DNA from 3 places in the Isoptericola sp. GX10416 genome. Region 1 is predicted to be linked to each of the others. Evidence: riboswitches for the same ligand, from Rfam matches in the RefSeq annotation. Region 1 holds a riboswitch; each other region holds the start of a gene.

What was found. Region 1 has a riboswitch for cyclic di-AMP ahead of ACWAT2_RS12735 (C40 family peptidase). Riboswitches for the same ligand answer to the same signal wherever they lie in the genome.
Region 2: another riboswitch for cyclic di-AMP. It lies ahead of ACWAT2_RS04855 (C40 family peptidase); the one in region 1 lies ahead of ACWAT2_RS12735 (C40 family peptidase).
Region 3: another riboswitch for cyclic di-AMP. It lies ahead of ACWAT2_RS19000 (M15 family metallopeptidase); the one in region 1 lies ahead of ACWAT2_RS12735 (C40 family peptidase).

Annotation. Positions count from the first base shown of each region.
Region 1 covers NZ_JBWPVO010000008.1:62,523-66,811, reverse strand. Annotated here, with positions in the region: gene ACWAT2_RS12740 (universal stress protein) at 1-636, opposite strand, end outside; gene ACWAT2_RS12735 (C40 family peptidase) at 791-1,612, opposite strand; cyclic di-AMP (ydaO/yuaA leader) riboswitch at 1,613-1,803, opposite strand; gene ACWAT2_RS12730 (C40 family peptidase) at 2,065-2,856, opposite strand; cyclic di-AMP (ydaO/yuaA leader) riboswitch at 2,859-3,014, opposite strand; gene ACWAT2_RS12725 (iron-dependent transcriptional repressor DtxR) at 3,166-3,864, opposite strand; gene serC (phosphoserine transaminase) at 3,967-4,289, shown strand, end outside.
Region 2 covers NZ_JBWPVO010000002.1:226,596-230,884, forward strand. Annotated here, with positions in the region: gene ACWAT2_RS04850 (ABC transporter ATP-binding protein) at 1-586, opposite strand, end outside; gene ACWAT2_RS04855 (C40 family peptidase) at 775-1,644, opposite strand; cyclic di-AMP (ydaO/yuaA leader) riboswitch at 1,646-1,795, opposite strand; gene ACWAT2_RS04860 (septum formation family protein) at 2,121-2,873, opposite strand; gene ACWAT2_RS04865 (exodeoxyribonuclease III) at 2,917-3,717, opposite strand; gene ACWAT2_RS04870 (SDR family NAD(P)-dependent oxidoreductase) at 3,748-4,289, shown strand, end outside.
Region 3 covers NZ_JBWPVO010000023.1:13,500-17,788, reverse strand. Annotated here, with positions in the region: gene ACWAT2_RS19010 (VOC family protein) at 1-288, shown strand, start outside; gene ACWAT2_RS19005 (LLM class flavin-dependent oxidoreductase) at 317-1,297, opposite strand; cyclic di-AMP (ydaO/yuaA leader) riboswitch at 1,449-1,601, shown strand; gene ACWAT2_RS19000 (M15 family metallopeptidase) at 1,601-2,461, shown strand; gene glmS (glutamine--fructose-6-phosphate transaminase (isomerizing)) at 2,471-4,289, opposite strand, start outside.

The DNA.
Region 1 (4,289 bases):
GGACGGCAGCCAGGCGAGCACCCCGGCGCCCGACCCGAGCGGCACGCCGGCGACTGCGACCAGCTCGGCATCCCACGACTTCGCCTGGTCGACGGCGTACCGCAGTGCGACCTCGGACGTCGGCGAACCGTCGACGCCGACGACGATCCGGCTGACCTCGTGGACGGTGTCACCGTCGCGGCGCCGCGGGTCGTCGGCACCCTCACGGTGCGGGACCACGACCGTCGGGCAGTGCGCGTGCGCCGGCAGCGCCGACGACACGGTGCCGAGCAGACGCTCCGTGAAACCGCCACGGCCGCGGGTGCCCACCACGGCGAGCGAGTGCTCGGACGACATCTCGACGAGCACACCCGCCGCGTCCCCCGTGGCGACCGTGCCCTGCACCGGGACGCCGAGCGGTGCGACCCGCGCCTCGGCCTCCGCGAGCACTGCCTTGGCACCTTCGGCGATCGCCGTGTCGTCGAGTGCCGCGTATCCGCCGTCGAGCGACGCCGCCGTGAAGGAGGGCAGCGAGTAGCTGCACACGATGTGCAGCCCCCATCCGACCCGCTGGGCGTACGCCGCGGCCCAGTCCAGGGCGTGCAGGCTCGCGGTCGAGCCGTCGACTCCCACTAGGACGACCTCTGGACGTGTCATGTCGCGCCTCCCGTCATGTCCGGACCTCACCGTCCGGAGCCACCTTGCTTCAAGGGTAACGAAAGACGCCCGCAAGGTGTAGCAAAGAGGACGCACGACGCCCCGACGTCCACGGGGAACGTCGGGGCGTCGAGGGTCCTGCTCGGCAGCAGCCTCAGCCGGTGACTCGCAGGAACACCGGGCTGGACTGCCACAGGCTGCTCTGGCGGACCGTCCATCCGCCCGGGCGCGTGGCCTCGATCTGCTGGCCGTTGCCGATGTAGATCGAGATGTGACCGGGCGACCAGATGAGGTCACCGGGCTGCGCCTCGGCGCGCGACACCACGGTGGTGGCGGACGAGCTACGGATCTGGCTGGACGAACGCGGCAGCGACGTCACGCCGACCTGGGCGTAGGCGTAGGTCACCAGGCCCGAGCAGTCGAACCCGGACGGCGAGGCGCCACCGACCACGTACTTGGTGCCGATGTACCGGGCGGCGATCGAGGCGACCTGCGAGCCGCGCGAGCCGTCCGCGGCGGGGGCCGCTGCGGACTCAGTGCTCGCAGCCGAGGTGTCGGCGCTCGTCGTGCTGGTGTCGACGGCGGTGCGCTCGGACGAGCGGGACGGCGCGACCTCGCGGACGGGCTCCGGCTCCGGCTCGGGTGCCGCCTTGATCTCGGCCGCCTTGGCGACCTTGGGCGTGATCTTCTCGACGGAGACCTTGGCCTCGGCGTCCACGGTGACGACGGGGGCCGCCTCGAGGGCCGTGCGAGCCTGGTCGGTCAGCGCGCCGAGGTCAACGGTGCTGAGCTTGTTGGCCGCGTCGTTGTCGACCGGGGCGGCCTGTGCTGCGGTGGCGCCACCGATGGTCGAGACGAGCAGGCCACCAGCGGTGGCCACGACGGCGGCCCGACGGCCGGCAGCCGCGGACGGCGCAGCCAGCATCGGACGGCGTGCGGCACGGTGCTTGCCGCGCGTCCTGGATGGTGCGTTCACGTGTTCCCTCTCCTGTCGCCTACGAGGTCAGCTGTCGGGTTCGGGTGGGAGAAATCACCCGGCCGCACGGTACTTGCGCACTGTGCGGCTTCACCCCAAGGACACCGTCTCCGATGCCCGGAAGTGGGTCCCCCGCTCCTGCCGGCGGTCTTGGTTCCCTGACCGGTGGCAGGACTCGGCGTCCGATCAGGATCCGGAAGAGTGCTCTACCGGACGTGGAAACGGTAGCGGATCCGAGCGGACATGTCACGTTTAGGTCACGGTGATGTGCGACGCAGGCCGCAGCGCACCTCCGGAACCCCTTGGACGCCCCGCAGACGCCCGCGCTCACGCTCCCCGGACACGTCCCCGCACGAGCGACGACGGGCGCCCTGCGCCCCCTGGAGCCCCGGACGCGACAAGACCCCACCGCGCAGATGCGCGATGGGGTCTCGGTCGGCGTGGCGGGAGTGTCAGCCCACGCGGATGAACGTGGGGTTCGACTGCCAGATGTTGCGGAACTGGATCGTCTTGCCCGGACGGGGGGCATCGATCTGGGTGTTGCCGCCGGCGTAGATGCCGATGTGGCCCGGGGTCCAGATGAGGTCACCCGGCTGAGCGTTCGCGCGCGACACGACCGTGCCTGCGTAGCGCTGCTCCGAGGAGGAGCGGGACAGCGTGATACCGGCCTGCGCATAGACGTACGAGGTGAAGCCGGAGCAGTCGAAGCCGGACGGCGTCGTGCCGCCGGAGACGTATGGGACACCCACGTAGCGCGAAGCGATCGAGATGATGTTCGACCCGTTGGCCGAGGCCGGCGCGTCTGCCGTCGAGGAGGACGACGACGACTCGGTGCTGCTGCTCGACTCGACGGCGGTGCGCTCGCCCGAGCGGGACGGCGCGACCTCGCGGACGGGCTCCGGCTCCGGCTCGGGTGCCGCCTTGATCTCGGCCGCCTTGGCGACCTTGGGCGTGATCTTCTCGACGGAGACCTTGGCGTCGGCGTCCACGGTGACCACAGGGGCCGCCTCGAGGGCCGTCCGAGCCTGGTCGGTCAGCGCGCCGAGGTCGACGGTGCTGAGCTTGTTCGCCGCGTCGTTGTCGACCGGAGCGGCCTGCGCCGCGGTGGCGCCGCCGATGGTCGAGACGAGCAGGCCGCCGGCGGTGGCGACGACGGCGGCCCGACGGCCGGCAGCCGCGGACGGTGCAGCCAGCACGGGACGGCGTGCGGCACGGTGCTTGCCACGCGTGGTGCGAGCAGTCACGTTCAACCTCTCCTTGTCGCCTACGAGGTCAGCTGTCGGGTTCGGGTGGGAGAAAACACCCGGCCACCGAGAACTCGCGCTCTCGACGACTTCACCCCAAGGACACCGTCTCCGGTGCCCGAAAGTGGGTCCCCCGCTCCTGCCAGCGGTCATCCGTGGAAACCAGGACGGCGGCAGGGTTAGGCGTCCGTCCCGGTACTCGCCGGAGGAATCTCCCGCGAGCGTGTCCGACCGTACCCGACCCGGCTGGCGATGTCACGTTCCGATCACGGGCACGCCGGGCGCCCCCGCAGGAGGCTCCCGAAGCGTTCAGCGCGCCGCGACGAACAGGTGCTTGGCGAGGTCCTCGGGCAGCTCGAGGCCCTCGTCGGCGCCCGAGGCCTGCACGGCGTAGTAGTCGCCGATCGCTCTCGCCTGGACGCGCGTGCCAGGCAGCAGCCCGACCTTCGCCAGCCGTGCGAGGAACTCGTCGTCGACCTGGACGGGCTCGGCGATGCGCTGCAGCACGACCGTCACCTCGTCGGAGCCGCCCCGCAGGAAGGTCGGCAGCGACTGCACGCCGTCGAGGAACGGCACGTCCTCGTACTGCTCGCCCAGCTCGGACAGTCCCGGGATCGGGTTGCCGTAGGGGTCGTGGTGCGGGTGGTCGAGGAGTGTGACGAGGCGCCGTTCGACGAGGTCGCTCATGACGTGCTCCCAGCGGCACGCCTCGTTGTGGACGTGCTCCCAGTCCAGCTTGATGACGTCGGTGAGGAGCCGCTCCGCCAGCCGGTGCTTGCGCATGACGCGGGTCGCCTTCGACCTGCCGTCGTCCGTGAGCTCGAGGTGGCGGTCGCCCGTGACGATCACCAGGCCGTCCCGCTCCATCCGCGCGATCGTCTGCGAGACCGTGGGCCCCGAGTGACCGAGGCGCTCCGCGATCCGTGCACGGAGCGGCGTGATGCCCTCCTCACCGAGCTCGTAGATCGTCTTGAGGTACATCTCGGTGGTGTCGATCAGGTCGGTCACGTCCACTCCCGTCTTGAGGCCCGGGCCTAGTCTATTCGCACACGTCACCGTTCGAACGTCCTCGCACGTGCGAACGGACACACCACGAGCCACGGAGCCCTCATGACCCTGCAGATCCCCTCGTCGCTGCTGCCGTCGGACGGCCGGTTCGGCTCCGGTCCGTCGAAGGTTCGCACGGCTCAGGTCATGGCTCTGGGTGCGGCCGGGGACCCGGCCCGGCCCGTGCTCGGCACCTCGCACCGGCAGCCTGCCGTGAAGGACCTGGTCCGCCGGGTGCGCGCGGGCCTCGCGGACCTCTTCGACCTTCCCGACGGCTACGAGGTCGTGCTGGGCAACGGGGGGTCGACGGCGTTCTGGGAGGTGGCGACGGCGTCTCTCGTCCGTGAGCGGGCCCAACACGCGACGTTCGGCGAGTTCGGCGCCAA
Region 2 (4,289 bases), on a different contig from region 1:
CCACCTGGGTGACCTCGGCGAGGACGTGGCTGGCGAGCAGGACGGCGCCACCGCCGTCGGCGAAGGACCTCAGCATCTCGCGCAGCCAGCGCATACCTGCCGGGTCGAGGCCGTTGGCGGGCTCGTCGAGGACGAGGATCCCGGGATCGCCGAGGAGTGCCGCGGCGAGGCCCAGACGTTGCCGCATGCCCAGCGAGTAGGTGCGGACGCGGCGGTCGGCGGCGGGCGTCATCCCGACGATCTCCAGGACGTCGTCGACCCGGCGGGCCGGCATCCCGCCGGCCAGGGCGAGGATGCGCAGGTGGTCGCGGCCGGTGCGTCCGGGGTGCAGACCCCCGGCGTCGAGGAGCGCGCCGACGGTCCGCGCGGGGTCGTCGAGGTCGCTGTGACGGCGGCCCTGGACGAGGGCCTCGCCGGCGGTGGGCGCGGCGAGGCCGAGCAGGACGTGCAGCGTCGTGGTCTTGCCCGCGCCGTTCGGGCCGAGCAGCCCGACGACGCGTCCGCTCTCGACCGTGAGGTCGACGCCCTGCACGGCGTCGAACGTTCCGTACGACTTGCGCAGGCCGGTGATCTGTATGGCGGGCACGTGTTCCCCTCTCGTGTGTCCGCGCCGGTGCGGTGCGGTGCCTCCAGACTGGCCGGGGCGACGCCGTCGTCGCTTCTGGCGGGAGGGGGAACGTGGGCTACGACTTTTGGTGGAGGCCTCGCGGCAGAACAGGCTGGGCCCGCACTCCGGGGGAGTGCGGGCCCAGCCTGACGTGCCGTCCGGACGGTTCAGATGCGGATGAACGTCGGGTTGTTCTGCCACATCTTGCGCTTCACGACGCCGACGCCGGGACGCGCCGACTCGATGATCCTGCCGTTGCCGGCGTAGATGGAGACGTGACCCGGGGTGTAGACGATGTCGCCGGGGCGGGCCTTGGACCGCGAGACCGTCTTGCCGGCCCGCTTCTGTGCGGACGTCGTGCGCGGCAGCTTCTTGCCGACCGCCTTCTTGTACACGTACGAGGTGAAGCCCGAGCAGTCGAACCCGGACGACGGGCTGGTGCCGCCGTAGGAGTAGCGGTGGCCGACGTAGCGGTTGGCCACCTTGACGACCTTGGCGCCGCGGCTCTGCTTCGCCTTGAGCGTGATGGTGCGGTGCTTCTTGACCTTGGCCAGCCCGGTCGACCTGGCGGGCACCACGGTCAGGCGGATCCGGTTCTTGCCCACGTCGTAGCGCTTCAGGAGCGGCTTCATGCGCACGATGCCGTTCTTGTTCAGCTTCTTGACGTTGACCTTCTTGCCGTCGACGAAGAGCCGGACGCGGCCCTTCACGGCGTCGCCGCCCTTCGTGACCTGCACGGTGAACTTGGGGCGGGTCTTGCCCTTGCCCTGCTTGGCGGTCTTGCGCGAGACCGACGCCTTGACGACGGGCTTCGACTTCTTGGCCGTGATGACGCCGTGGCCGGCGGTCGGCAGGTGTGTCGTCGAGACGGTCGCCGCGGAGGGCGAGGGCGCTGCCGACGATTGCCCGGCTCCGGCGACGACGGTGCCGCCGGCGAGCGCGGCGGACAGGGCGATGGCGACGGTCGAGCGTCGCAGGCGCGGCATGCGCGCGGTGGTGGCGCCCTGCGGGCGCGCAGCACTGTGGTGCATTGACATGGCGACCTCTCCAGCCTGCGAGATGAGCTGTCGGATGAGGCCGAGAAGTGATGGCCCGCCGTCGTGAGACGGCTTAACCCCGAGGGCGGCACGAGTCCGCCCGAAGAACGTGGTTCTCCCGCTGCTGCCGTGGGTTCGGTGATGTCGGGCCGCCGGCAGCACTCGGCTTGCGGCCCGACCGTTCACCCCGGACATGGGGCGACCCGGGCACGCTAGCGGCGAGTTCCTCGCAGATCACAATCAGATAACGATGGGTTGTGGGGCCACTCGGGGAGAAGGTGTGAAGAAATGCGTCGGCGGGCGCATTCCTCCTCGATACGGCAAATCGCTCTATTTCTCGCCACACAGGGACGGATCGACGCCCGATATATCACGAGTGCCCGATGAGAGCGCCACCATCCGAGGGCTGCGGGGCACCGTTCTCGCAGGTCATGCCGAGACCTTCACAACTCAGGGTGAGGGCGCGCCGGACCGGCTCACTCGAGCAGGCTGCCCGTCCGGGGAGCGGGCCAGACGCCGACGCACAGACCTGCTCGGTCGCCCTCGGCCCACGACTCCTCGCTGGGAGTCCACAGCACCCAGGTCAGGTCGGCCACGTCGTCGGAGCCTCTCGCTCCCGCACCGAGCAGCTCCGGGGTGCACCCGCGTGCGGCACGCGCCACCACGACGTCGGTGCCCGGCCACACCTCGTCGGCCGCCGAGTCGTGCCGCCCCACCACCTGCGCCGTGTGCTCGTCCCGGCACGGGACCACCTCGACCGTGTCCACCGACGTCGAGCCCGGGACGTCGGCCACGCACGAGCCCAGCACGAGCTGGACCGCGTGAGCCGAGGTCGGCTCGACGACGTCGGCTGCCACCGGCTCCCACGCGCGGTCGTGCGCCCGGTTCGCCCACCACGAACCCCCCGCGGCCACCGCCACGACCAGCACCACCACGGCCAGCACCGAGAACACCCAGACCCGTGCCCGACGGCGGGCGGCGGCGCGGTCGGCCGGCGTCGGCCCGCCGGGAGCTCCCCAGCGCGCCCCGTACGCGGCCGGGTCCTCGGGCACGACCGGCCGGTGGACCGCCGCGGACCGGCCTGCCGGGGTGCCGCCGTCGGACCCGCGGTGCCCCGGGCCTGGCGTCCCCTCCGGGCCCGGCGTTCCCTCCGGGCCTGGCGTCCCGGCCGGCCCCGGGCCGGGCGAGACGAACAGCGGGTCCTCGGAGCGGTCGGGAACGTCGGTCATGGGAACAACCTAGAGCGTGTCGATCGATCTGCCGGCGCCGCGGTCAACCGGCGAGGTCCAGCACGACCGGGACATGGTCGCTGGCGCCCTTGCCGCGCCGCTCGTCCCGGTCGATCGCCACCGACGTGACGCGGTCGCGCAGCGCCGGCGAGGCGTAGGCGAAGTCGATGCGCATCCCGCGGTTCCGCGGGAACGCGAGCTGCTGGTAGTCCCAGTAGGTGTAGGTGTGCTCGGCCGGCAGGTGCTCGCGGGTGACCTCGGTGTACCCGGCCTCCTCGAACGCCGCGAAGGCCGCCCGTTCCGGGGCGGAGACGTGCGTGTGCCCCTCGAACGCGGTCACGTCCCACACGTCCGTGTCACGAGGGATCACGTTCCAGTCGCCAAGCAGGCCGACCTGCGCCCTCGGGTCGGCCTGCAGCCACGCCGCGGCGTCCGCGCGCAGCCCGTCGAGCCAGGCGAGCTTGTACGCGTAGTGCGGGTCCGTCAGCGCACGCCCGTGCGGCACGTAGAGCGACCAGAGCCGCACGCCGCCACAGGTCGCGCCGATCGCGCGCGCCTCGACCCGCGGCTCCTGGCCCGGCTTGCCGAACGCCGGCTGGTCGGCGAACGACGTCGCGACGTCCTCCAGGCCCACGCGGGAGACCATCGCGACACCGTTCCACTGGTGGTACCCCGTGTGCGCGACCTCGTAGCCGGCCGCCTCGAACGGGGCCACCGGGAGCTGGTCGTCGCGGCACTTCGTCTCCTGCAGCGCGAGCACGTCGATGCTCGAGCGCTCCAGGAACGCCAGCACGCGGTCCAGCCGGGTCCGCAGGGAGTTGACGTTCCACGTGGCGATACGCACGCACGCACCCTAGGGCCATAGAGTGCGTTCATGGGAACCGCGCTCGTCACCGGCGCCACCGCCGGCCTCGGACTGGAGTTCGCCTGGCAGCTCGCCACGGCACGCCACGACCTCGTGCTCGTGGCGCGCACCACCGAGCGCCTCGAGCAGGTGGCCGGGCAGATCCGCGCCGCCGCCGGGGTCCAGGTGGAGGTCCTGCCCGCCGACCTGTCCGACCCGGACGACGTCGCCCGGGTCGCCGAGCGGCTCGCCGTCACCGGGGACGAGCCGGGCGACGAGCGGCGCCCCGTGGGCCTGCTCGTCAACAACGCCGGGTTCACGACCGCGCAACGGTTCGTCGGCGGGGACGTCGGCACGGAGCTGGACGCCGTCGACGTCATGGTGCGCGCCGTCGTCCAGCTCAGCCACGCCGCCGTCGGGCAGATGTCCACCCGCGGGCGTGGCGCCGTCCTCAACGTCGGCTCGGTCGCCGCCCTCACCGCGGGCGGCACGTACGCCGCCGCCAAGGCCTACGTGCGTTCCTTCACCGAAGGGCTCGCCGTCGAGCTGCAGGGCTCCGGCGTCACCGCCAC
Region 3 (4,289 bases), on a different contig from region 1:
GGCGAGGCGACGGGCTGGAAGGTCCACGAGGTCTCCGACGACCACGCCCGGCTGCGCGCCCCCCAGGACGTCGGCCCCTACCTGGAGCTGGTCCGCACGCCCGCGGAGACCGCCTGGACCCGCGTGCACCTGGACCTGCTGCCGTACCCCGGCGACTCCCAGGCCGCCGAGGTGGAGCGGCTGCGGTCGCTGGGCGCCACGGACGCCGACGTCGGCCAGGGCGACGTGCCCTGGGTCTGCCTCGCGGACATCGAGGGCAACGACTTCTGCGTCCTGGGGCGGGGCTGAGGCGACCCCGGCCCGTCGACGCCCGGTCTCAGAGCACCCGTGCGAGCGCGTCGAGAGCCGCCGTCGGGTCCGGGCCGACGGGGATCATGACCACGCAGGACGCCCCGGCGTCCCACCGGGCCGCGACACCGCCCTGCACCTGCGCGGGCGTCCCGGCCAGCGCGAGGTCGTCGAGCCACTCGTCCGGCAGGTCCCGGACGAACTCTGCCCGCGAACCCGCTCGGCGGCGCAGCGCCCGGAACTCCTCGGCGAACGGCAGCGGCGCGACGTGCGGGTCCCAGTCGGGCTCCCCGATCCACTCCAGCCCGGGACGTGCCGTGTCCCGCGCACGCGCCGCGTCGTCGTCGACCGCCGCGACGTCGTAGGTGACGACCCGGTGCGGGCCCGCGGCGGCGACGTGGCCGAGCGCGGCCCGGACGTACGCGGGGGCGCACGGCTCCGCGAGGACGGTGCCGTCCGCCTGCCGCCCGGCCAGCGCGAGGGACCGCGGCCCCCGCACGCCCGCCAGCACGCGGGGGGTCGTCGTGGGGACGACGGCGGGTTCCAGCCGCACGCCGTCCAGCGCGACGTAGCGAGCGGTCCCGTCGAGCTCGACGACGTCACCCCGCACCAGCGCGCGGACAGCGCGCAGGTGCTCCTCGAGCAGCGTGAGCGGGCTGCTGGGCCACGCCCCCGCGGACCGCATCCAGCCCGGCATGCCGTGCCCCAGGCCGACGTCGACCCGGCCCGGGAAGAGCTGGCCCAGGGTGGCGACCTCCATCGCCGTGAACGCCGGGTTCCGCGCTGCGGCGGGCAGGACGCCGACCCCCACCCGGATCCGCTCGGTCGCCGCGAGGACCGCCGCCGCCTGCGCCGTGCCCCCGCGGAACCCGAGGTCCTCGACCACCCAGAGCTCGTCGAAGCCGTGCGCGTCGGCACGCCGGGCGAAGTCGAGGACGTCCCCGGCCGGCAGGTCCCGGGGCAGCATCACCCCGACCGCACGTTCCGTCGTCGTCTCGGAGGGTGCCACGTGGTCTCCTTCGTCGTCGGGCTCACCCGCGATCATGCCAGCGCCGGACATGCTGTTACGCGTTCGTGACAATCGGTGCCTCCGCGCGGTACGTTTCTGCATGCCTCGCCACGCCGCGAGGCACGTCGCACGGGCGCCGAGCCCTGTCACCGTGCGTCGTCGACCGAAACAGACACGGGGCGGGGGAACCAACGACGGGCGCCACGGCGTCCTTGGGGTGAAGCCGACCGCGCAGCGCGCGGCGGCCGGGTCAGTCTCCGACCCGAATCCGACAGCTAACCCCGAAGGCGCCAGGAGATGACGATGACCCGCTCCACCCGCGCACGCCGTGGCCGGCACTTCGCCGAGCCCCAGCCCCGCGCCTCCCGCGCTTCACGCACGACCCCGCGACCGGCGGCACGACTGGCACCACGTCCCGGGAAGGTCGGCGCCGGGTTCGCCCTCGCGCTCGCCACGGCGTCCGCCGTCGTCGCCCCGGCCGTCCTGCCGGAGGAGGCCAACGCCGAGGGGACCGGGACCACGACCCTCGATCCCGCGGCCCTCGCCGCCGCCGAACGGGCGGTCGCCGAGCGCTCCGACCGGTCGGCCTCCAGGTCCGGCACGGCCGCCCGGTCCGGCGTCGCGATCGTCGTCGACCGGGAGGCCAAGGTGTCCCGGGACGGCGACCGCGTCGACCGGGACTCGATCGAGATCGTGCCGGCCGACCCCGCCCCGGCCGCGCCGGACGAGCAGGTCCCGCCGCCGGGCTGCGACCCGAGCATCGACCCGCAGGGCAGCAACGGCCGCCTCTCCACGGCCGACCTCTGCGCGCCGTGGGCCGGCGCCGTGCTCCTGCGCGCCGACGCCGCGACCGCTCTCGCCGCGCTGAACGACGCGTACACCGAGCAGTTCGGCGAGCAGATGTGCATCACCGACGGCTACCGCAGCTACGACCAGCAGGTGGTGCTCAAGGGGCAGAAGCCCGGCCTCGCGGCCACCCCGGGCACCTCCAACCACGGCTGGGGCCTCGCGGTCGACATCTGCCCGGAGTCGTACGCCGGCGACCGCTGGGCCTGGCTCGCCGAGCACGGCCCCGCGGCGGGGTGGACCAACCCGGCCTGGGCACGCCAGGGCGGTGCGGGACCCTACGAGCCGTGGCACTGGGAGTTCTCCCCCGCCGCGTGACGGGTCGCGTCACTCCACGGTGACGGACTTCGCGAGGTTGCGCGGCCGGTCGACGTCCTCGCCCAGCGCCACGGCCGCGTGGTAGCCGAGCAGCTGGGTGGGGATGGTCAGCAGGATCGGGTCGAGCTCGACCTCGTTGCGCGGCACCTCGATGCGCGCCGTCGCCGCGTTCCCGAGCTCGACGCCCGGGTGCGTGATCGCGACGACAGCGCCGCCACGCGCCCGGATCTCCTGGGCCGCGGTGATGTTCCGCTCGACGAGGTCGTCGTCCGGGATGATCGCGACCGAGGGCAGCTCCGGGCTGATGAGAGCGAGGGGGCCGTGCTTGAGCTCGCTCGTCGGGTACGCCTCGGCGTGCCGGTAGGTGATCTCCTTGAACTTCTGGGCGCCCTCGCGCGCCACCGGGTAGCCCCGGACGCGACCGACGAAGAACAGGCTCGGCGCCGTCGAGAGCTCCTTGGCCGCGGCGGCGAGCGACTCCTCGCCGGCGAGGATCTCGGCGATCTGGCCGGGGATCGCCCGCAGCCCGGCGATGATGCGCCGGCCGTCGGCGAACGACAGGTCGTGCACGCGCCCGAGGGTGAGCGCCAGCAGCGCGAACCCGATCGACATGTGCGTCAGCGCCTTGGTGGAGGCCACCGCGACCTCGGGTCCGGCGTGCAGGTAGATGCCGCCGTCGACCTCCCGCGCGATGGACGAGCCCACGGCGTTGACGAGGCCGACGACGGTGCCGCCCTTGCGCTGCACCTCGCGGACGGCGAAGAGCGTGTCGGCCGTCTCGCCGGACTGGCTCACCACCACGTAGAGCGTGCTCGGCTCGATGATGGGGTTGCGGTAGCGGAACTCGCTGGCGGGCTCCGCGTCGGCGGGGATGCGCGCCAGGTCCTCGATCATCGAGGCCCCGAGCTGGCCGACGTAGTAGGCGGACCCGCAGCCCAGCACCTTGACGCGCTCGAAGCGGCGCAGGTCCCGCGGCTCGAGGTTGAGGCCGGCGAGCTTGGCGGTGCCGAAGCGGTCGTCGAGGCGCCCGGTGAGCATCCGCTCCACCGACTCCGGCTGCTCGTGGATCTCCTTGTGCATGAAGTGGTCGTGCCCACCGAGCTCCAGCTCCTCCACGGTGAGGTCGATCGTGACGGCGGCACGCGCCGTCCGCTCCTCGCCGGCGGTGAAGCTGTGGAAGCCGTCCGCGGTGACGGTGGCGAAGTCGCCGTCGTCCAGCAGCACGACCTGGCTGGTGTGCCGCACGATCGCCGCCGGGTCCGATGCGACGAACATCTCGCCGTCGCCCACGCCGAGCAGCAGCGGCGAGCCGTTGCGCGCCACCACGACGCGCTCGGGCGTCTGGACGTCGAGCACGGCGAGGGCGTAGGTGCCCACGATCTGCCCGACGGCGCCACGCACCGCGTCCTCGAGGCTCAGGCCGGTCGCGAGCTCGCGCGCCACCAGGTGGGCGACCACCTCGGTGTCGGTGTCGGAGGTGAGCTCGACGCCGTCGTCGGCCAGGCGGCTGCGCAGCGTCGCGAAGTTGTCGATGATCCCGTTGTGGACCACGTGGACGCGGCCGTCGAACGACGTGTGCGGGTGGGCGTTGCGCTCGCTGGGCTCGCCGTGGGTGGCCCAGCGGGTATGGCCGATGCCGGTGGTGCCGGCGAGGCGCGCGGGCAGCGCGGCCTCGAGGTCCCGCACGCGGCCCTGCGCGCGGACGACGCGGGACGGGTTGGCCTTCGAGCGCGGGTTGAGGACGGCGATGCCGGCCGAGTCGTAGCCGCGGTACTCCAGGCGCGTCAGCCCTTCGACGAGGACGGGCGCTGCCTGCTGGGGGCCGATG